2 regions of the uncultured Rummeliibacillus sp. genome follow, and region 1 is predicted to be linked to the other one. Evidence: a T-box and tRNA genes for the amino acid it is inferred to sense, from the RefSeq annotation. Region 1 holds a T-box; the other holds one or more tRNA genes.
What was found. The T-box of region 1 lies ahead of thrS (threonine--tRNA ligase). A T-box ahead of a tRNA ligase gene usually reads a tRNA of that ligase, here a tRNA-Thr.
Positions count from the first base shown of each region.

Region 1 (12,448 bases):
AACGAACAATATGATCTATACCGTAATCTAGAATTGCCATTAGCTACTATTCTTAGTGAAATGGAAAGTGAAGGAGTTGCAGTTGATCGCAATCGTCTCATCGAAATGGGTGCAGAACTAACCGCTAAGCTAAAAGAGATTGAAGAGAATATATATCAAATCGCAGGAGAAAAATTTAATATCAATTCACCAAAGCAACTAGGAGTTATTTTGTTTGAAAAACTTGGTCTACCTGTTATTAAAAAGACAAAAACAGGTTATTCAACGGCTGCAGATGTGTTAGAAAAACTAGCTCCAGAGCATGAAATTATTCAACATATTTTACAATATCGTCAACTTGGCAAACTACAATCTACCTATATTGAAGGGTTGTTAAAGGTCATTCATGAAGAGGACCAAAAAATCCATACACGCTATCAACAAGCGTTAACGTCAACAGGACGTTTAAGTTCAACAGATCCTAACTTACAAAACATTCCGGTTCGTCTAGAAGAAGGGCGAAAAATTCGCCAAGCATTTGTTCCTTCTCATGAAGGTTGGAAAATGTTTGCTGCCGATTATTCTCAAATCGAATTACGTGTACTTGCACATATGTCTAACGATGAAAATTTGATCAATGCTTTTAACCATGGCATGGATATTCATATGAAAACAGCAATGGATGTTTTTCATGTTGGAGAAGAAGAAGTTACATCAAATATGAGACGTACTGCCAAAGCCGTTAACTTTGGAATAGTATATGGTATTAGTGATTATGGTTTATCACAAAATTTAAATATTACCCGTAAAGAAGCTGCTGAATTTATCGAGCGCTATTTTAAAAGCTTCCCTGGCGTCCAAAATTATATGAAAAATATCGTAGAAGAGGCAAAGAAAAAAGGCTATGTAACAACAATACTAAACCGCAGACGTTACTTGCCCGATTTAAATAGTTCAAACTTCAACTTACGTAGTTTTGCAGAACGTACTGCTATGAATACACCGATTCAAGGAAGTGCAGCAGATATTATTAAAAAAGCAATGATTGATATGGCTAAAGCTTTAAAAGAGCAAAAACTTCAAGCGAAAATGTTATTACAAGTACATGATGAATTGATCTTCGAAGCACCCGAGGAAGAAATTCCTGTACTTGAAAAATTAGTACCAGAAGTTATGGCAAATGCATTTAAATTACAAGTACCATTAAAAGCTGATTATGCATCAGGTCCAACATGGTATGAAACAAAATAAAGGAGTGATCGCATGCCAGAATTACCTGAAGTTGAGGGAGTTGTGCGTGCACTTCAACCTGTCGTGACGGGGAAAATAATCCGTCGCGTTCAGGTTTCAAATACAATTTGTACCTCTATAAAAGAAGGAAAAGCATGTATTATCAAGGGGATGGACCCTGAAATTTTTTCAGACGCAATAAAAAATATGACTATTAAAGAAGTTAAACGACGTTCTAAGTACATCTATTTCTTCTTAGAGAAAGACAATATAAACTATGTACTAGTGAATCATTTAGGGATGACAGGTGCGTGGTTTCACGTACGTTCATTAGAAGAAATAACTGAAGCAAAATTTCAAAAGCACATACATATCGTGTTTACTTTTGGAGAGAAAGAATTTCTTGTATATGCTGACATACGACGATTTGGCGAACTGCGTCTACTCCATTCAATTGAGGAGTATCCACCTCTATTAGAAATAGCACCAGAGCCTTTTTCAAAAGAAGCATTGCCTTATTTTTTAGCAAAAGCAAAATTACCAAAATATGCGAACAAGGCAGTGAAAGAAGTGATTATGGATGGGCATGTAATTGCAGGCTGCGGCAACATTTATGCAACTGAATCTTTATTTCGTATGAAAATTCATCCTGCACGAAAAGTTTCAAGAATCAGTGAAAAAAGAAAGAAAGACTTATTTTATACAATTGTGGACATTTTACAAGAAAGTATTGATGCTGGTGGGTCTAGTATTTCTGATTATCGAAACATCAATGGTGAAGCAGGTGGCATGCAGGATCGATTGAAGATGTATGGAAAGAAAACGTGTCCAATATGTCATACTAATACAAAACAATTGGTAATTTCAGGACGTAATTCAGTGTACTGTCCAAATTGTCAACATTAAGGGTGAGTGAAGAAATGATTATTGGTTTAACAGGAAGTATTGCAAGTGGTAAAAGTACAGTAGCAAAAATGTTACAAGAATTAGGTTTTCCAATTGTCGATGCCGACATTGTTGCGAGAGTTGTAGTAGAACCAGGTACAGAGACATTAGATAAAATTGTAGATGTATTTGGAAAAGATATATTACTAGATAACGGCAGTTTAAATCGTGCAAAATTAGGAGATATAATTTTCCATAATCCATCAAAAAGAAAAGAATTAAATGATATTATGCATCCAGCTATTCGTCAAGAAATGTTGCGTCAAAGGGATGAATGGATTGAAAAAGGGGAAAAACATATAATAATGGATATTCCATTACTTTTTGAAAGTCGATTACAACATTTTGTGGAGAAAATTTTAGTCGTTTCTGTTTCTGAGGAAACCCAACTAGCAAGATTGATGGAAAGAAATCACTTATTAGAGGAGGAAGCAAAAGCTAGAATAGCTTCTCAATTACCTCTTTCTGTAAAAGAAAAGGGTGCTGATGCGGTCATTTATAATAATGGAAACTTAGAAAATACCCGTGCTCAACTGTTGAAAATACTGGATTTATGGGACTGCAACTGTTAAAAAGATATAAATTTCTGAAAATATAAATTTTAAAATATAGATTAAATTATGTTTTACTTTCTAATAAATGTGCTATACTATTTGTGAATAATACAAATTAAGTATAACGTAGTGAATAGGGAGGATATTATTCATGACAGTTTCGATTGCTATTAACGGATTTGGCCGTATTGGACGTATGGTATTCCGTCAAGCGATTCTACAAGATGATTTAAATATTGTTGCGGTAAATGCAAGTTATCCAGCTGAGACATTAGCTCATTTGGTTAAATATGATACATCTCATGGTAAATTTGATGGTGAAGTAAAAGCAGAAGAGGATGCGCTAATCGTAAATGGTAAGCGTGTACAACTTGTAAATGAACGTAACCCTCAAAACTTACCTTGGAAAGAAATGGACGTAGATGTTGTTATTGAAGCAACTGGTAAGTTCAATGAACGTAGTAAAGCAGCATTACATCTTGAAGCAGGTGCAAAAAAAGTAATTTTAACAGCACCAGGAAAAAATGAAGATGTCACTATTGTAATGGGCGTTAATGATGAAAAATTAGATCTTTCTAAACATGATGTTATTTCAAATGCAAGTTGTACAACAAACTGCCTTGCACCAGTTGCAAAGGTTTTAAATGATACATTTGGTATCATCAATGGTTTAATGACAACTGTTCATTCATATACAAATGACCAAAAAAATATTGATAATCCACATAAAGACTTACGTCGTGCTCGTGCATGTGCTGAATCGATCATTCCTACTTCTACAGGTGCAGCTAAAGCGTTAACACTTGTGTTACCTGAATTACAAGGTAAATTACATGGTATGGCATTACGTGTTCCTACACCTGATGTATCATTAGTCGATTTAGTAGTAGACCTGCAACGTGATGTAACTATTGAAGAAGTAAACGAAGCATTTAAAAATGCTGCTGAAGGTCCTTTAAAAGGTATTTTAGATTTCACGATGGAACCACTTGTTTCTCGTGATTACTATACAAATCCAGCTTCAGCAACTATTGATGGTCTTACAACAATGACTATTGGTGGCAATAAAGTAAAAGTTATTGCTTGGTACGATAACGAATGGGGTTACTCTGCACGTGTTGTAGACTTAACAAAAAAAGTTGTTTCTGAATTAAAACAACAAGAAGTTAACGTTTAAAAATTTTTAAATAATACTAAAACGAATGGGCTGTTCAAAAATTCAGTGGAAACTGGATTTTTGAAACAGCCTTTTTTGATAAATATGACGGATTTCGAGTTATTTTTTATGTAAAGAGGATTTTCTACTCTTTTTTTCGATTTATACCATTATTTTTTGATATAATAGATAAACTAATATGTTTTCGAAATCAGGAGAGAAAAATTATGAAATGTCCAACTTGTCAATTTAATGGAACAAAAGTCATTGATAGTCGACCAGTCGATGATAACAAAGCAATTCGTAGACGTCGGGAATGTGAATCATGTGGGTTTCGTTTTACAACTTTCGAAAAAGTAGAAGAAATGCCTCTTATTGTGATCAAAAAAGATGGATCACGTGAAGAGTTTAGCCATGAAAAAGTACTTCGTGGCCTTATTCGAGCTTGTGAAAAGCGTCCAGTATCATTAGATATTTTAGAGGATTTAGTGTTTAATATAGAGCAAGATTTACGTCGTATTGGGAATGCTGAAGTGAAAACAGAAGATGTTGGTGAAATGGTGATGGATCGCCTTTCTAAAATAGATGAGGTGTCTTATGTTCGCTTTGCCTCTGTTTATCGTCAATTTAAGGATATCAATGTCTTTATCGATGAGCTTAGAGAATTAATCGAAAAACAATCTAAAGAACGAGAAAATGATCAATAATAGAAGTTTTGGAGGGAACCGTTGGTGAATTTATATAAAGAATTGCAACCTGTTGATCGACTATCCATTCGTGTTCCATTTCCTCTATCAAGTTATGATCGAAAGTTAATCACGCTTTTGTATCAACCGCTTATTGGAGCAGAACCCATCAGTTTATATTTTTTATTATGGGCAGAGGGCGAAAATTCTGAAGATAGTACGATGTCACATTATCATTTGATGAACGCATTGAACATGCCAATAGGTAAAATCTTCGAATCACGCATTGCGCTCGAAGCGATTGGTTTACTTCGAACATGGCGCAAAGACCAACAAGAAATGCGTTCTTTTCTCTATGATGTAATGCCGCCACTCGATGCAGCTACTTTTTTTGATGATCCACTTTTATCTATGTTCTTATATAGTAAGATTGGTGAATCAGCATATAGAAATTTGCGTCAACGCTTTGTTTCAAAAGGGCTGTCTAGTTATGGCTATCAGGAAGTATCTAGAACATTTACAGATGTTTATAGACCTGTTCAGCATAATATACCGTCTGATGAAATCCACCTTACTGGAATACAAGAAAAGCCAAAAGAATTACCGTTCAACTATGAAGAATTTGATTTTCATCTTTTAAGATCTACTCTTTCTGAACAGCTTGTACCTTCATCTGTTTTAACGGCTGAAGCGAAAGCAACGATTGCGAAATTAGCGTTTCTTTATCATTTAACACCATTTGATATGCAAAAGATCATTCTTTTAGCACTTGATGATGAAATGGGATTAAGTGATTTACGCTTAAAGAAAGAAGCTGCTGATTATTATAAATTGACAGTATCGAAAGAACCGCCAACAATGCAATCTGTTATGGAAAATGTAAAACAAAAGCAAGAATTATTCACGCAAACTCCAGTGGATGATAACGATATAAACCCGATGGAACAAGAGCTGATAAAATGGTTTGAAACTTCTTCTCCTATTGATGTATTAACAGCTGTAGCAGGAGGCAAGGAACCATTTCCAAGTGATCGCCAGTTAGTCGAAGATTTGGTGATGCAATATGGTATGCCAACGCCTGTAGTCAACGTACTTATTCACTATGTCTTTTTGCGAAATCACGGTAAATTGAATCGGAAATATATAGAAACTATTGCGTCACATTGGCGTAATACTGGTGTTAAATCAGCAAGAGAAGCCATGAAATTGGCAAGAGATTTTGAAGAACAAAAGGGAATAGATTCTAAACAAGAAGATGCTTCTATAGAAACCAAGGATTACTCGAAAGAATACAAGATATTGAAAGCAGGGGCAGGTACTTTTTATCAACTTCCACAGTTTGTAGATTCTGATTTTGCCAATGCGGAAGAGTTGAAAAAAGAGTTACTAGAAATACTAAATAATGCAGAATCTCTAGAATTGTTATCGATGCTCGTCAAAGGAAAGGCACCGTTTGAAAGAGATGTTAAAGTAGTAAATGAATTTATAAAGAAATATGATATGCCTGTTCCTGTTGTAAATGTTCTTATACATTATGCTTATTATTTAAGTAATGCGAATATAAATAGTGCATTCATACAGGCAATAGCAGCCAATTGGCAAAAAAATAATATTCAAAAAGCGGAACAAGCGCTTAATTTTGCGAAGGATTATCAAATACAGAAAAACCGTAAACAATATATGCCTAAGGGGAAACAAACTGCTAAATCACAAAATGTTCCTGATTGGTATTATGAAAATAAGTTAAAGCAGCAAAAGAAAAAAGAAGTAAAACAAATAGATCATAAGCAAACAGATTATGAAAAGAAACGTCAGGAAATTATGAAGAAGTTAGGTATGAATGAAGGAGAGGTGGATTCATAGAATGGAACCAATCAACAACAGATTAACGAAAATCATGGATTCACAATTTCAAGCTCGTTTTGATGAAATGCAAAAAGAAATCCTCGAAGATAAAGGTGTGCAAAAATTTCTTGCTGAAAACGACCAAGTCGCAAATCGTCAAATGGTCGAAAGAGGTTTAGGAAAACTTTATGAATATGTCAATCAACAACATGATTGTAGCCAATGTGAATCTGTCGCTACTTGTAAAAATGCAATAAACGGTTTTGTTCCAAAACTAACAATCATTAGAGGGAAAATCGATGTAGAATATACACCTTGTCAGACAAAAAGAATGGAAGATGCGCGTCGTAAAGCAGCATCTATGATTTCTAGTATGCATATGCCAAAGGATGTATTAAAGGCCAAAATCAGTGACTTAGATACGAGCAATGAATCTAAAAAAGCAATCCGTACATTTGCTGAGATGTTTATTCAAAAGGTTAAAAATACTGGTAATTTACCTAGAACAGGCTATTATATATATGGCAATTTTGGTGTTGGTAAATCATTTGTCCTTGGTGCGATTGCAAACGAACTTGCTTCGATGGAGATCAAGACAGTAATGGTTTATGTTCCTGATTTTTTAAGTGAGTTAAAAAGTTCGATTCAAGATCAATCGTTACAAGAAAAAGTTGAATTTGTAAAAAATGCACCTGTTCTAATGTTGGATGATTTAGGAGCAGAAAATCTATCTCCTTGGACAAGAGATGAAATTATAGGAACAATTTTACAATTTCGCATGAATGAAGGCTTGCCAGTTTTTATCACATCTAATTACAATTATGAACAGTTAGAAGAACACTTTGCTACAACTCAAAAAGGCGAAGTAGATGTGATGAAAGCAGCAAGGATAATGGAACGTGTTAGAGCTTTAACGACGGATTTCGAAATGGTTGGCGAAAATAGAAGATTATATCACAATTAGTTTTGATGAAATGACTTGAATTGTCGCTTGATTTTAAAAGCATTTCAGTATATAATTTCAACCATAATCTAAATATGAAATGCTTTGATAAGGACAACAATTTTCTGCACGACTCAAAGAGAGGGAAGCCACGGCTGAAAGCTTCTTAGTAACGACATAAAATTTACCGCCTTGGAGCAGCGACAGTGAAGTAAAAGTAATTGTCGACGGTTGCGGCCCGTTAGCCGAACTAGAGCTTCATCTATGCAAAGATGTTTCGTAATCTTTGTTTAGAAGGAAGAAGGGTGGAACCACGAGTATAAATCTCGTCCCTTTGTGGACGGGATTTTTTTGTGTAGAATCGATGTTTTCACAGCTAAACGAGTCATTCACCTTCTCGGTTAAAAGCAAAAAGACGCTTTCAATTTGAAGGTTCCAGAGCTTGTAGTAGCTAAACGATCGCCTTCCGCACTTATTTGTGGCCCAGAGCTCTAGAATATAAAAAAGGAGAGATTATTATGGCAGACATGATCAAATTAACATTCCCAGATGGCTCAGTGAAAGAATTTGAAAAAGGAATTACTACTGATGCTGTAGCATTATCAATCAGTCCAGGGTTACGTAAAAAAGCAATCGTCGGTAAATTTAACGATGTATTAGTTGATACAAAAACACCTCTTGAAGAAGATGGTTCAATTTCTATCATCACACCTGCTGATAAAGAAGCACTTGAAGTAATGCGTCATTCTACAGCTCATCTTTTAGCTCAAGCTGTAAAACGCTTATTCCCAGGAGTAAAACTTGGTGTAGGTCCAGTTATTGACGATGGTTTCTATTACGATATCGATTCACCTGAACCAATTACTTCAGATGATTTCCCACGTATCGAAAAGGAAATGAAAAAAATCATTGCTGAAAATATTGAAATTGTCCGTCACGATGTTTCTCGTGCAGAAGCGAAAAAACGCTTTGAAGAAATTGATGACGAATACAAATTAGAACTTCTTGAAGCAATTCCAGAAGATGAACAAGTGTCTATTTACGAACAAGGTGATTTCTTCGACCTTTGCCGTGGAGTACACGTACCTTCAACAGGTAAAATTAAAGAGTTTAAATTATTATCAATCGCTGGTGCATACTGGAGAGGGAACTCTGATAACAAAATGCTTCAACGTATTTACGGTACAGCATTCTTTACAAAAGATGAATTAAAAGCACATCTTCAAATGCTTGAAGAAGCAAAAGAACGCGATCATCGTAAAATTGGTAAAGAACTTGAATTATTTACAACAAGCAAATTAGTAGGACAAGGTTTACCATTATGGTTACCAAATGGTGCTACTATTCGTCGTACAATTGAACGTTATATTGTGGATAAAGAAGTATCTCTTGGTTACAAACATGTGTATACTCCAGTACTAGGTTCTAAAGAACTTTATGTAACTTCAGGTCACTGGGATCACTACCAAGATGATATGTTCCCACCAATGGAAATGGATAACGAAACTTTAGTTCTTCGCCCTATGAACTGCCCACACCATATGATGGTATATAAATCAGCAATGCGTTCATATCGTGATCTTCCATTCCGCGTGGCAGAACTTGGTACAATGCACCGTTATGAAATGAGTGGTGCAGTATCTGGACTACAACGTGTACGCGGCATGACTTTAAATGATGCTCACTTATTCGTACGTCCAGATCAAATCAAAGAAGAATTCAAAAAAGTAGTTGAACTAATCCTATCTGTTTATAAAGATTTTGACTTAAACGACTACGAATTCAGACTTTCTTATCGCGATCCTGAAGATACTGAAAAATACTTTGACGACGATGCAATGTGGGAAAAAGCACAAAGTATGTTGAAAGAAGCTATGGATGATCTTGGTTTAGACTACTATGAAGCTGAAGGTGAAGCTGCATTCTACGGTCCAAAACTAGATGTTCAAGTAAAAACAGCTATTGGTAAACAAGAAACTTTATCTACAGTACAACTTGACTTCTTATTACCAGAACGTTTCGATTTAGGTTATGTAGGTGAAGATGGTAAACAACATCGCCCAGTTGTTATCCACCGCGGTGTAGTATCAACTATGGAACGCTTTGTTGCTTTCTTAATCGAAGAATACAAAGGCGCTTTCCCAACATGGTTAGCACCAGTTCAAGTACAAGTAATCCCTGTATCTAACGATGTTCACTTCGATTACGCTAAAGGTGTACAAGAAAAACTTCAAGCTGCAGGTTTCCGTGTAGAAATGGATTATCGTGATGAAAAACTTGGCTACAAAATTCGCGAAGCTCAAATGAAAAAAATCCCTTATATGCTTGTTTTAGGTGATAAAGAATTAGAAAGTGGTAGCGTAAATGTTCGTCGCTACGGCTCTAAAGATTCTGAAACTGTTTCATTTGACGAATTCTTAAAAGCTATTCAAGCTGACGTAGCTCATAAAGGATAAATTTGTTATTAGTTTATATATTGAAGAAAGAGCACATCCTTAATTTGAGGATGTGTTCTTTTTTTCGTATTGCATTGTATTATCTTATGATTACAATATATATTTTATAAAAAATGTTGACAAATTATTTCTTACATGATAAAGTATAAAAGGTTAATGAATACAAAGTTTGTGGTTGAAGTAGAGGCTGCCCGCTTCTCACCTGATTGATCTAAGAAATTAGTGTTGACAGGTTACATGATAGAACGGATCACGCATTTCGGCGTGTACATATATCTTGCGGGCGGACATTTCGACTATGTCCGCCCTTTTTTAGTGGACATCGAAATACCCGTACCGATCTTCGGGCAACTAGCCCAAACCATGTATTCGCGACACTACTTGGAGGTGGATTGTTATTAGCAAAGACATGTATGTAAACGAAGGTATTCGCGCTCGTGAACTTCGTCTAATCGATCATAATGGTGATCAGCTTGGAGTTAAATCACGAAACGAAGCCTTATCAATTGCAGAACGTGCAAATTTGGATCTTGTCCTTGTGGCTCCTCAAGCCAAGCCACCAGTCGCTCGTATCATGGACTATGGTAAATTTAAATTCGAGCAACAAAAGAAAGATCGCGAAGTACGCAAAAACCAAAAAGTTATCGTGATGAAAGAAGTAAGACTAAGTCCTACTATCGATGAACACGATTTCCAAACAAAATTGCGTAACGGGATCAAATTCCTTGAAAAAGGAGACAAAGTAAAAGCATCTATTCGTTTTAAAGGCCGTGCTATTACTCATAAAGAGATTGGTCAAAAAGTGTTAGATCGCTTTGCGGAAGCTTGTGCTGAAGTTGCAACGGTTGAACAAAAACCGAAAATGGAAGGCAGAAGCATGTTCTTAGTATTACAACCTAAGAACGAAAAAAAATAAGTTTTTAGTCGAACAGTTTAGGAGGAATTCGAAATGCCAAAAATGAAAACTCACCGTGGCGCAGCTAAACGTTTCAAAAAAACGGGTACTGGTAAATTAAAATATGACCGTGCTTACGGTAGCCACTTATTCGCAAACAAATCTACTAAAGCAAAACGTCACTTACGTAAAGCAAATATCGTATCTTCAGGTGACTTCAAACGCATTAAATCTTTACTTGCGAACATTAAATAATTCCGAAAATACATTAATATTCATGTAATTGAATAGCAGGAGGTAATTAGTATGCCACGCGTAAAAGGCGGTACTGTAACACGCGCACGTCGTAAAAAAGTTTTAAAATTAGCTAAAGGTTACTTTGGTTCTAAACATACATTATATAAAGTTGCTAACCAAGCAGTTATGAAATCAGGTCAATATGCATATCGTGACCGTCGTCAAAAGAAACGTGATTTCCGTAAATTATGGATCACTCGTATCAACGCAGCTGCTCGCATCAACGGTCTTTCTTACAGCCGTTTAATGCACGGTTTAAAACTTGCTGAAATCGAAGTTAACCGTAAAATGTTAGCTGATCTTGCTGTAAATGATGCATCTGCATTCGCTCAATTAGCAGACGCTGCTAAAAAAGCAATCGCAAAATAGTATAACAATAGATAACGTAATGTTTCTATCGTATGATTAGAGACACTATTCCTTATATATTTGTTATGCTTAATTAAAGCCTATGAATATTTAATATTCATAGGCTTTTTTTTATGCAAATTATGACCTCAGATTAGCTGAATCTATATAAAAGTAGATATGATGATTTAAATCGTTAATGTAAAAATGCAATATCCTTTTATGGGAATTTATAGTACTTTAATGGTAGTATTTAAAATAAATGATTGTTAAAAGGGGGAGTCACGATAGTAAAGTTTGCATTTTGGTTTATTGGGGGCATAGTAATTGCATTTTTAATGAGAGCAATAGGGCACTTGATATTACAAAGGGAAAATGGAAAAACAAATCCTAAATACATTAATCATTTTATAAAAGAAAAATTAGATACTGGAAATGTTTCATTGTCTATAAGACACAATGATCAAACTTGGATAGAAATTAACCCCAATAAGCTACTTCCTCTAGCAAGTACGGTCAAAATTATCCTTGCAATTGAATATGCCAAACAAGCAGCAGAAGGGAAAATTGATCCGGATAAAAAAGTAAAACTAAAAGAACTAGATAAATTCTATATCCCGAAGACAGATGGGGGAGCACATGAAGAATGGATTAAACAATGGAAAGAAAATAATATAGATAGTGTTCCATTATATGAAGTAGCCAATGGAATGATAGCTTATAGCTCTAATGCAAATACAGAATACTTGATTGAGGTACTTGGCCTTCAAAATATCAATCAAGTTCCCAAAAGTCTAGGAATCTTAAATCATGAACCTATGTACCCAACTACAAGTGCACTATATATTCCTAGTCAATTGATGAATGAAAAATTAGGATCATCAAAACAAGAAATACTAGAAATACTAAAAGAAATGGATATGTCAGAATATCGGAGAAGAGCGATTGATATTCATAATAAATGGGTAAAGCAACCACTCACTAGTCAAGAAAAAAAGCAATTATTAAAGACTTTAGATATGGATTTTCAGAAGATATGGTCTGATCGATTACCTCGATCTACTACAAGTGATTATGTATCCATTATGAATACACTAAATTCTAAAACCTATTA
Region 1 is NZ_CAKQBI010000002.1:72,426-84,873, reverse strand. Features, by position in the region: gene polA (DNA polymerase I) at 1-1,230, shown strand, start outside; gene mutM (bifunctional DNA-formamidopyrimidine glycosylase/DNA-(apurinic or apyrimidinic site) lyase) at 1,243-2,115, shown strand; gene coaE (dephospho-CoA kinase) at 2,130-2,726, shown strand; gene Q0977_RS02055 (glyceraldehyde-3-phosphate dehydrogenase) at 2,860-3,885, shown strand; gene nrdR (transcriptional regulator NrdR) at 4,092-4,571, shown strand; gene Q0977_RS02045 (DnaD domain protein) at 4,596-6,413, shown strand; gene dnaI (primosomal protein DnaI) at 6,415-7,359, shown strand; T-box leader at 7,435-7,675, shown strand; gene thrS (threonine--tRNA ligase) at 7,857-9,794, shown strand; gene infC (translation initiation factor IF-3) at 10,204-10,710, shown strand; gene rpmI (50S ribosomal protein L35) at 10,744-10,944, shown strand; gene rplT (50S ribosomal protein L20) at 10,996-11,355, shown strand; gene Q0977_RS02015 (serine hydrolase) at 11,691-12,448, shown strand, end outside.

Region 2 (12,448 bases), on a different contig from region 1:
TAGTGTTACGGCATTAGAAGATATTTCAATGGAGATTTTTGAAGGAGAGTTTGTTTGCTTAGTAGGTCCAAGCGGCTGTGGTAAAACAACTCTATTAAGAATTTTGGCGGGGTTAGAAACAACGAGTGTTGGAGATTTTGAGATTAAACTAGGCAAGGAAGATAGACCTCTTCAGTCAATGGTGTTTCAAGAAAGAGGGATTATTCCTTGGTTAACAGTTGAAGAAAACGTTGCTTTTGGTTTGAAAATGAGGCATTTACCAAAAAGTGTGATCAAAGAGAGAACAGATTACTATATTAAAAAAGTAGGCCTTGAAAAGTTTTCTAAACTATTTCCAAAAGAATTATCGGGTGGTATGAAACAACGAGTAAGCATTGCTCGTGCTTTTGCCAATGATCCAGAAATATTGCTGATGGATGAACCTTTTGCAGCACTTGATGAGCAGAATAAGTTCATCTTACAAGAGGAATTACTTTCAATATGGGAAGAAACTAAGAAAACGGTATTGTTTATCACACATAGTATTGATGAGGCGCTACTGTTAAGTGATCGTATCTTACTAATGAGTGCCCAACCTGGGAAAATTATTAAAGAAATTAAAAATGATATACCTAGACCAAGAAATATCGAAAAAATCCGTTCACATCAGCAAACAACAAAGAATTTTATAGAGATATTAAATCATTTGCACGAAGAAGTACAAAAATCTAGAAAGTAAGTTTGTTTTAAGGAAAGGGGGATTTCAATGGGGAAATGGTTGAAACGGGGGCTTGTGATACCATTGCTGTTACTAGCGATGGTCATAGCAGGATGTTCAGAAAAAAGTACAAACAAAACAGACAACGGTAAAGTCGATAATGCAGTAAGTAAAGAAAATAAATCAGGTGATCTTGCACCGTTAAAAAAGAGAACAAAAGTCGTTGTTGCTGAAGACGGAGCAGCTTCAGGTGCAGGATTTTATATTGCAAATGAAAAAGGCTATTTTGACGATTACAATATAGAAGTCGAATTTGCACAATTTGCCAATAGCGATGATATGCTGCCAGCACTAGCAGCAGGGGAAGTTGATATAGCGGGTGGCATTTCTACTGCATCATTTTTTAATGCAATTGCACAAGGGATCGATGTTAAAATAGTAGGAGATAAAGGACATAATATGCCAGGAAAATCTTATTTTACATTTGTCATAGGTAATAAGATGACAAATGTTATTAAAGATTACCCAGACTTTAAAGGGAAGAAGATTGCTATTTCTTCAAGAAATTCAATTGATGGCTATATCTATGCTTTAATGCTAGAGCATGCTGGATTAACAGAAAAAGATGTAAAAACTGTAGTTATGTCCGATTTTGGTAGTATGCTTGGTGCATTAGAAAATGGTTCAATTGATGCTGCACTTAGTATTGAACCTCTAATAGCACAGGGTGTAAGTAAAGGAATATTAACTCGCTTTGGTGACGCAACCGATTTTGCACCAGATTCACAAATCGCTTTAGTTTTAGCATCACCTAAGTTTATGAAAGATGAAAAGGATATATCTTTACGTTTTATGCTTGCTTATCTAAAAGGTGTACGTGATTATAATGATGCTTTTACAAAGGATATAGAGAAAGCGGAGATTATCAATATAATGACGAAGTACACTGCATTAAAAGATCCTGCATTATGGGATAAAGTTTATGTAACAGGTTTAGATCCGGATGGTAAAATGCGAGAAGATGATATTCGTAACCAATATGAAATGTACAAAAAGAATGGCGCAACAGTTGGAGAGTTTGACTTTGATAAAGCCATTGATACTTCAATTACTAATCAAGCAGTAAAAATCTTAGGAAACTATCAATAAATTGAGATAGGCACCTCTACAAAATACTTGTAGATAGGTGCCTATTTTATGTCGTCATTATGATATATTTGTTTATTTTAAATCTTGAATATCCATTATTTTAAAGAAACTATTTGAATCATCGCCTTCTACATAGTCATAGTAGAGCTTGTATTGACGAACACGTAAAATAGATTTGTTCTTGCCATTTTTAGTTTCTTCAATTGTTTCTTTCGTATCGACAGTAAAATCTGTATCTGAAAGACGGTTAATCTTAGAAATTTCTATTTTATTTATTTTTTGAGTAGTGCCATCTTTATGTTGCTGTTCAACTTCATTTAAAAGATGTTCATATAGTTTCGTTTCATGCATAATATATTCATTTGCTAAAGGTGTGAAGTCACCTGTTTCGATTGCATTTGAATACTCAACTGGATATTTTTCGATAAAATCAGTTATTTTTTGTTGTTCGGTATCTGTCATTTTTTGTCCAGCGATTGTAACTGTGCTATCTGTTGTTTCTGGTAAATTGGCATCGGTATTTTTTGCTGTTTCAGTAGTAAAGGCTTCGGTTTTCTTTGAATCACCTGTTTTATCTTCAGTATTTGAACATGCGAAAAGTAGAGAAGCTGTTAAACAAGTGATGCATAAAATCTTCCAGTTTTTCATATCAAGTCCTTCTTTCACAGGCTATTTTATATAATCATAACTTATTTTTGGAAAACTTGGTACTCTATAATTTCTCTGTCGAATAATTATTTAATACAAATGTTCATAAAAGTATAAATTTGACCCTTAAAATAAGGTGAGATCAAAACTCTTAGTAATTTGAGTAGGATTTCGAATATATTATTACAATAAATTGTTTAATTAAAAGGTAATAACATAATTTACCAAAAAAATCCCTTATAAAAGTTGTATTATCAACATTTATAAGGGATTTACACATTATAAAAAATATGCCGACTAAGAGAATCGAACTCTTATCAATGGATTACGAGACCACCGTTCTACCATTAAACTAAATCGGCAACAACTGATAAGTTGTTTATCAACAACAAAATATATTGTAGCACTTTTCAGGGAAACATGCTAGGGTTTCTAAGAAAAAATTTTACCAATATATTAAAAATGAGTCAGTTGATTTTATGCATGTGATTTCTTTAGTTTATAGCGTAGTTGTTTAAGTTGGAAAAAGATAAAGCAACCAATACAGAAACCTAAAATAGCGATTCCTGAAGCCGCTGTAACCATAATTGTGAATATATAGCCTATTACAGATTTATCAAGCTCGAACCCAATAAAGCCAAACAATAAACATGTGATAGCAATGCATGAATTGAATTTTTGTTGAACTACATCTTCTGGAATATATTCTGATGGCTTTTTCTTTAAAAATAAACGAGCGAACTTCATAAATGGATTGAAATTAAATAATAGGCCAAGTAAATTTGCAACCAAAGGTATTAATAAAATTAATGGCTGTTGAAAAATCCATGTTGCAATAGTGCTTAATAAAATGATCCATTGATTGACACGTACTAAAGGTCTTGGGATAAATGCAGGTTTTTGCATATAAAAACCAACCTTTCATATAAGATTAATTAAATATTACTCCATTATCAGAAAAAACAAAAGTGTTTTTGTTGAAAAATTCAAATTTAAAAGATCTTATTTAGTATTTTGAATTTTATACTTATTATTCCAAATGTGCTTAGCATATTATAACTTCATATTCTTATAGAAATGGGGAATGTCATGAAGAAAATATTTACTTTTGTATCATTATTATTTCTTTTAATCACATCTTTAACGTTTGGCGGAAATGATGTTCATGCGAAAACGATTAAAGCACCTACGTCATTTAATACTTCATCAAGAGCATACTCGACTTCTTTAACATGGAAAAAAGTTAAAGGTGTTAATGGTTATGTAGTGTATCATAGAGCAGCGAATAATAAGTACAAGAAGATTAAAACGACTTCCAAAAATTCTTATACACATTACAATTTAAAAGCCAATGCCAAACATTATTATCGCGTAAAGAGTTATGTTAAGAAGAATGGTAAAACAACTTATAGTGCATATTCGAAAACTGTAACAATTAAAACAAAGTTTGCTACTTACCCTAATGTATACACCTTTATGGATGATGAAACTGATAGTAACAAAAGTTATGTAGTAATTGCCGTAAAAAATAAGAGTAGCAAGAGTATCTATATTCAAAATTATGGGGATTTATTTGATAGAGATTTTCTTGATTATGATAGAACATTAACACTAATAAGTTTAACGGATGACGAAAGAATTATTTATCCAAAGTCAATTACTATAAAGCCCAAAAAAGAAACGTTTATTCTATATGAAGTTAACGGTTCGCCAACATGGTATGATGATGGTACAACTTTACGATTCTATTATTACTATGAAGGGCAATTGTGGTATCAAGATGCAAATGTAACTAATAATAATGATTATATAGAGATTGACTTGTAATAATTAGCTTTTAAGGGGCCCATAATTAGATAGTTCACAGGTAATCCCTTCTTCTGGATACCAAATATCCGCTATACAATAACGTTTAAGTTCAAAATTAACCATAGCTTTAGGCTCTTTGAACCGTAAGTGCAATAGGTTTGGCAGCTATTTAAGATAAAAATGAGGGATAGAATTGAATGACTTTTTTAATTATCGATTAGATACTAGTAATCTTGAAGATAAAGAAGGAAATTTAGGAAATCGAATGCAAAGAGTAATTGGAATTTGGAATAAATTAACAGTGTACTTTTTAACGAAAGGCACAAAATTAACTATTCATTATTATGACAATGATATAATATACCCCAAAAAAGGTTATCCCTCCACAGGCTATGGTGTGAAAAACATAATATTATCAGAATCTCAATGTAAGAGAATAGAGAACGAAGATAATCTTATTGAATTAACAATAAGTTTAAATGAAAGTATTAAAAATATTATTTTTAAAAGTATGGTAGAAGAGATAGATTCGGAATATGAAAATATAACGCCATTTTTTCATTTTAATATTTTGGATAAAAATGGGCTTTCTATTTTTACATCACAGGATTATGGATGTAATACATTAATGTATTTAACTATGTCGGATATTAAAGAATTATCATTAAATGAAAATGAAAAGTTATTCTTCGTAAAAATTTCAGAAAATAAATAAAAAATCTATTAATAAAAAGAAGGTACCCAAATATGAGTTCCTTCTTTTTTATTTTTTATCTCACGGGTATAAAAAGCTATTAACCTTTGCTTAGCTTTCTTTAATTAGTTTAAAGTCTCTGCATTATGTGGAAATAAATGTTTAAAATCAGACGATGCTATGATGTAATATATCTATACTAATGACTAGACAGTTCAATAAGTATGAAACGGAAAGGTGGAATAGCTTTTGTTAGAGATAGTCCCTTTTTACATATCATCATTGGAACAAGAAAGATTTATTAGAATATATCTACCCAAAAATTACACTATCGAAGATCAGAGCTACCCAGTGTTGTATATGCACGATGGTCAGAATGTCTTCCAAGATAATGATGCAATTGGGGGTACTTCTTTAAAACTCGAAAAATATTTAGATGAAAATGAATTAAATGTTATCGTTGTCGGGATAGACCAAAATAGTGAAGAAAGAATAAATGAATATTGTCCTTGGACATGTTGGGAATATAGTAAGAAATTTTTAGGTAAGGAATCAATAGATGGTGGAAGAGGGATACAATATGTTGAGTTTATAGTGAATGAACTTAAGCCATTCATAGATAATAATTATAGGACATTAAAAGAGCATACTGCTATGGCAGGGATTTCCTTAGGAGGACTCATTTCAACTTATGCAATGTGTCGCTATCCTGAAATTTTCAGAAATATAGCAATTCTGTCTTCAGCATTTTATCGTAACCAGGAGGAAATTGAAAAGTTAATACAATGTACTGATTTATCACTGATTGAAAGTGTCTACTTAGACTGCGGTACTAAGGAAGCTGGAGATGCCGAAGCAATAAGTGTGGAATTTTTAGCTTCGAATAAAGCCATATATGAAATCTTAAAAGAGAAAATACCAAATACAAAGTTTCAAATTATTAAAGAAGCAGAACATAACTATTTGGCCTTTAGGGATAGAGTCCCTAAACTATTTACATTTTTATCTCGTAAATCGAACCAATTCTTTTAATATAATTTTATTCAATAATTTGGACGCATTTCTAGAAAAATAGATTTGTGCTTATTTATTCAAAGGTAATAGAATTTCCATTTCAATTAATAAGAGGTAAATCCAACTGTAATGTCGAATTGTCTTTTGAAAAAGTCATTATGGAGTTGGTGCTTTTATGAAAAAGAAAATATACAAAAGGATACATATTATCGGCTCAGTTGGAAGTGGTAAAACAACTTTAGCAAAAGAAATATCTTCAAAGTTAGGTATACCGTATTACGAATTGGATAATGTAGTTTGGATAAGGAATAAGTCTGGTGATATAAAAAGAACTGAACAAGAAAGAAAAGAGTATCTAACCAGTATAATACAAACCGACAGTTGGATAATTGAAGGAGTGCACAATGAAGAATGGGTAAGCAATTGTTTTAATAGTGCAGATTTAATTATCTTTTTAGATCCAAAATATTCAATAAGAACTTACCGAATTATAAAAAGGTTTCTTAAACAAAAACTTAAATTAGAGAAAGCAAATTACAAACCAACATTAGAAATATTTTTTAAAATGTTTAAATGGAATCGTTATTTTGAAGAAGTTAGTAAAGTTGATTTTTTCAAAAATTATGGCATACATAAAGACAAGATAGAAGTTATTAAAAACGTAAATTGTATTAAAAAGTGCGCGTTTCTTTCATAGGTGTGCTCCCTTTCCATTTAAGAGTAGAGGTGTATTGATGAACAAAGCTAAAGAAACTCCCGCAGCAAGAAGAGAAAGATTAAGACAAGAAGAATTAAAAAGAAACCCAGCAGGAAGTATTCATGGTGGAGGACTTCACGATTTAATCGGGGATTTAGGATGGAAAGGAACAGGAATTCTTATTATAGTAATAATAGTTGGTATTATTATATATTTAAGTTTTTTCAATTAAATCTGCTAAAAGGCAAACATTTGGTATTTAACAATATACAGCAATGAATGAAATGCTTCTTTGAGGATTTAACATTTTGAAGCTTAACAAAACTCGGATAAGAGTGGAAGTTGATAACCAAAAGGCAATTAAAAAAATGGGATATGTTGAAGAAGTTATTTTAAGACATGATTATTTCACAAATGGTAAATTTGTAGACCGTTTAAGAATGAGTATTCTAAACAATGAGCTTTTAAAATAAGTGGAGCATCTGCTATGCTAAATTTGGTTCATGGTCTAATTATTACTGTAAATAAAGAATTTATTGAGTAAATATATAACTTATAATACGGTCAAAGCCCTGTCATCCGAAATGATGTTAGGGCATTTTTTATCATAAGAAAGAGCGAGAGAGTTATAGTTTATTTTTTATTTGTTTTAATAAAATAATTATGTAGATTAAAGCAAAAACTATAAAAATATAATATCCAATATTAAGCAATCCACCAATTAGCCATAATGGAGAATCAATTTTACTCATTATATCACCTCATTCTTTTCTTTCTGAAGTCTTTGGCCCAATTATTACTTTGTAAAATAATATAACAAAAATAGGGGTTGAGGTAAATAATGTTAATTTAGAATATGCTATAAATATCTTTAGTAATGTTCAAAAAATGTTATGAATAGCAGAAATTTATTAAAGGTAAAACCTACTTTTTATCGAAATTTAGTAATTTATAAGGCAAGTTTCTTCAATTTAGATAATGTTGGTTATAAATATATCATGATCAAAATTAATTATTGTAAATGAAAAAAGCTAAGGTGGGAATCGTATTTTGAAAATAGAGGAAGTAGGGGAAAATATTGTGAAATTAAATGAAAATGAAGCAAAAAGTCTTCTTATGATTATCTATACAGTTATTGACGCAGCAATATATGGAAATGATATGGAAGGAAAATATAAAGAAATATTATTAGAACTGATTAATATTTATGGAAATCTTCCTAAAAAATAAACTAAGTACTCAAAAATTAAGAGTTCGCCGAAAAGAGATGTCTTAATCTTTATGAAAAAATTATGTTTTGCTTAATAATGTATGAAGCAAAATCCAAGTGGTAACAATAAGGATAATGCGGCAAAGACTTTCAAATATTTGGAGGCGACTTGAATGAAAATGACAGAACAAGCATCTGAATTCTTCAAAAAAGAAATGGAGGAAAATAACTATGACACGATACGTTTTTATAATTTAGCGGGGTGTTGTCATCCAACATTGACAGCCGAATTTGAACCAGCTGAGCCTGGTGATAAAATTGAAATTGTTGAAGGTATCCAGATAGCTATTGAACAAGCAGTGGTTGATGACTTAAAAGATGTTACGATAGGTATTGACCAATCCAAAGATGAGGTAGAACTCATTTTAGACGGTTACATTATTCCAGAAGCATGTAATTGTGAAGAACATGAACATTAAATAATAATATAGCTAAAGTGAATCTGGAAAGGGGAGAAAAAATACATACTTCAAGTCTTTAATAAAGATATAGCATCAATCACTTTTCCCCATTTTCAAATTGTTTAATTCCTTTACCTAAATAGCTTCCATTCAATGGATTAAAGTAAATTTCCATATATTCACCAGATTTTGTATAGCCTTCAATACTAAAAATTGGCATCTGTTCATCGTTTCGTTGAATCTTAAAATGGTAGTTTTCTTTGGCGGAATTTTTTGCTTTAATTGGTTTGAGATTGTATTTTTGTATTGCCTTTTGAATAAATGTATCACTGTCAATACTAATATCTATATTCTTAATTGGTTTATCATCAGATGGATCTAAAAATTTATATTCTTTAAGTTTTCCATTTACAATGGTGACACTCATACGATAATTTGCATGAGGTAAGCTAACCATGCTATTCCAATTTGGTTTTTTACCATCTTTTCCAGTTCCTTTTTTATCCGCCACACTATTAATATTTAATAGTTCTGGATTAGGATCATATTGTTTTGCTATTTCTATAGAAATTAAAATTGCTTCTCGTAATGTAATTTCTCTATCTGGTATTTCCTTCGAAGAATCTACAGTGAATTCACTCATTGGTTCAATCTTTTCTTGAAAAACAGCAGCTTTTTCAACGTATTGAAATTTTTCTATATTGACAGAGTACCAAAAGCAAAATACGAAGATTACAAAAAATATAAATCGTAATAATTTCATGGATATATACCATCCTATTCAGAATATATAGTAAAAATTCTGTTGTCATATCATATTCATCATGGACAGTTTTTAGAAAGATTATTATAAAAAAAGAATATTCTTCGTATAAATTACGAGAGAAAGAATATATAAGAAGGTATCACAAAAAAGAAAGTTTTGTGTTTGAGAGGTGAAAAGCAAAGCATGTTAAAGAAAACTGTTATATTAAGCATAATGTTACTATGGATATCTAGTTCCTTAACTATGGCCTCTAACAATCGATTAAATGAATTAGAAATTCAAATGATTCCATACTTAAAAGTACTTAGTCAACTTAGTGAAGAATTAGGTGTGACTCATTATGTGGCTGAAGAAAATAAGGAAAGGTTTTACGATAGTGTGAAAAGTATGACACCAAGAGAATTTGCAATAACGATGAGGGAACAGTATAAAGTTGCAGAACAATCTACTGTTCAATCAGAAAAGTTCAGTGGAGAAGATGCTCGAAGTGGATTCGGACCAAATCCGTTACCAAACTCTAATGGAAAGATTGAAACGATACCTCTTGATTAAAATCAAGAATCGTGTATTTATAGAAGGAAAACAAGTTAATATTTCTCAAAGGGGGTGACCATTTATAAGTTGGCAGCCCCTGACTTATTTTAATTACTGTTTTGTTTGAATAAAAAATCTTAGTATCTTTATTTCCTCTCAAGCTATAAATGCCAAAACTTCGATTTATGAAAACTATTTCTTTGAATGTTACACTAGTCAGCTCATATTTCTAAAATGAAGAAAATACCCTCTCAACTATTGTCTAAATCCTGTAAATGTAATCCTTTATAATTGCCATCAAGGCTTTACCTATTTGTATGTATTTAAAGTATTTTTAAAATCGCATCTAGTTTCAATAACAAGATATATAGATCTTAAAACAAAAGATTACAATTATGTTACAAATACATATCAAATGAATACCAATTTTTAAACACACTGTAATGATAATGTCTTGAAGTTCTCAATAAGATGTATAACAACAAAAAATAATAGATTATCAACATGCAGAGAGAACTGGAAGAAAGCGATTAATTGGCACTTCGTAAAATTAACTGGGAGTGATAAAAGTAAGTTAAAAGCTTTAAAGATTATTAATCGGCGATTTTAATTAGAATTTTGGAATACTCAAATAACTAGAGCGAAAGGTGATGTTCAATGTTAAATAGACACTTCAATAAATTGATCAATTTTAATGCTTTTTATAAGATAGGTATTCTGTTTTCTATATTACTAGTAGCAGCTGGTTGTTCTCAAAATAAAGAAATGGTCAGCGATCAAAAGGTACAAGCAGATTCTGTTATAGTTGAAAAAAACGATAAAATTATTGATAAAAAAAGCGTTCAATCAATAGAAGAAGTACTAAAATCGGAATTTACCAGTCCGAAGCAAAAGTACAATAAAATCATTCAAAACCCCAAAAATCTTACAAATGTAGATGGGAAAACTGTCGTAAAAGCATCGAGCGGAAGCGAACTTTACGAATACGTTGAAGATTTATACCAACCTTACTTTACACAATCCGGATTTGAAAAGTTCTTTATCAGCTCAGCTTTTAACTATACACTGCAATCTAAAGATATTCATATAAAAGTTGATGATATTAAGATAAAAAAGAATAAAAATGATGATGAAGATTTTGATTTTGTTGTTAAAGTAAAATATAAAGAAGATGGTAGTACTGAGAAAAAATATAATATCAAAGGTGTAGCAACACTTCCGGAAAGCGGAAAAATAAGTGAAATCAAATATTTTGATGATGGCGGATTAATGGATAATATCAGAAAGAATAGTTAAAAAGTATAGAGCAGTCCTCTTCTTTAAACACAAAAGAAGAATGGGCTGCTTTTAATATGTTATAATTTAATATTTTTGTTACACTAATCTGATTATTTCGAAAATAAAGCGATAAGATTTTGAAAATTGTGTACACGAAGCTTTATTTCTATTTACCTTAGCTTTGGAAGAGTACACTACTAAAAATATACGGGATAAGCAACTGCATTAATGGAGTTCGAGTTTTTGGTAATTGATGGTATTGATTTTGTAGAAATTTTGTAATAATATAGAAAATAATGTCGCTTTTGACAGAAAATTTGAAACTATTAACATTCCTCAATATTAAAGTTAATATAATTTCGTTAGAATAGGTAGTAAGAAAACGCTACACTTAAATATTAAAAGAGGAAATTTGTGTTGTGTACAAATTTCTTACTTAGAGGTAGACTTATTCTTAAGAATGTATTTATCACCTTTAGACTATTTGTATCAAGTATTTTCAATAGTTTACGAACTTTTAGATTAAAGTAAGTGGGAAATTGGATAATGGGAGGTATTGTATGTACATAGGTGGTCAAAAAGACTTGCAAATTTTAGATACATATACAGCAGAATCATTAGGTTTACCAGGAATTGTTTTGATGGAAAATGCAGGTACTGCAGTTGCGGAGACGTTATTAGAGCATTTTGAAGATGTCGAAGCAAGAATTCTTATTTTATCTGGTGCTGGTAACAATGGTGGCGATGGTTTTGTTATAGCAAGAAAACTCTATGAACGAGGTATGAATGTTGAACTTTGTCTGCTAGTTGATGAAAATAAGGTTAAAGGGGATGCATTGATTAATCTAACTGTTTATCGTAACCGTGAATTACCTTTTTTCCAATTGACAACAGAAAATTTATCTGAACTTCAAGCAAAAGTAAATTGTGCAACCATCATAGTAGATGCTATGTTAGGAACTGGTGCTCATGGCATCATAAGAGAACCTTACCGATCTGTAATTCAAATGGTCAATCAATCTACAGCTTTTGTTTTATCGGTAGATATTCCATCTGGTCTTCAGGCAGATGATGGACGTATTGAGGAACTTGCTGTCAAAGCTGATGAAACCATTACGTTTGTAATGCCGAAAAAAGGTTTCTTTTTACATAATGGACCCGATTATATAGGGAATTGGAAAGTAGTAGATATTTCAGTTCCGCTATCATTGGTTGAGAAATTGAATATGGACTTACCAAAATGTATTACAATAAGTGATGTCTTTGCGCAAATGCCAAAAAGACCACAAAATGGGCATAAGGGAACTTTTGGACATGGTTTAGTCATCGGTGGATCGAAACAATATGTAGGTGCACCTTTGTATTCTGCAAAAGCTGCATTTCAAACAGGAATTGGTTTAATCACTTTAGCTGTGCCAGAAAGTAATTACGAATTATCCGCTATTCAAGTTTCAGAAGCGTTATTTTTACCATTAAAATCTGAAGAGGGAC
Region 2 is NZ_CAKQBI010000027.1:26,351-38,798, reverse strand. Features, by position in the region: gene Q0977_RS14490 (ABC transporter ATP-binding protein) at 1-718, shown strand, start outside; gene Q0977_RS14485 (ABC transporter substrate-binding protein) at 746-1,846, shown strand; gene Q0977_RS14480 (TcaA NTF2-like domain-containing protein) at 1,919-2,494, opposite strand; tRNA gene Q0977_RS14475 (tRNA-Thr) at 2,786-2,856, opposite strand; gene Q0977_RS14470 (DUF4395 domain-containing protein) at 2,972-3,400, opposite strand; gene Q0977_RS14465 (hypothetical protein) at 3,584-4,321, shown strand; gene Q0977_RS14460 (hypothetical protein) at 4,497-5,018, shown strand; gene Q0977_RS14455 (alpha/beta hydrolase) at 5,247-6,029, shown strand; gene Q0977_RS14450 (AAA family ATPase) at 6,187-6,708, shown strand; gene Q0977_RS14445 (DUF6366 family protein) at 6,746-6,940, shown strand; gene Q0977_RS14440 (GNAT family N-acetyltransferase) at 7,017-7,181, shown strand; gene Q0977_RS14435 (hypothetical protein) at 7,759-7,938, shown strand; gene Q0977_RS14430 (hypothetical protein) at 8,092-8,397, shown strand; gene Q0977_RS14425 (hypothetical protein) at 8,477-9,142, opposite strand; gene Q0977_RS14420 (hypothetical protein) at 9,329-9,697, shown strand; gene Q0977_RS14415 (hypothetical protein) at 10,337-10,975, shown strand; gene Q0977_RS14410 (NAD(P)H-hydrate dehydratase) at 11,518-12,448, shown strand, end outside.
Region 2: it has a tRNA-Thr gene. The T-box ahead of thrS (threonine--tRNA ligase) is inferred to sense a tRNA for this amino acid. The anticodon was not compared.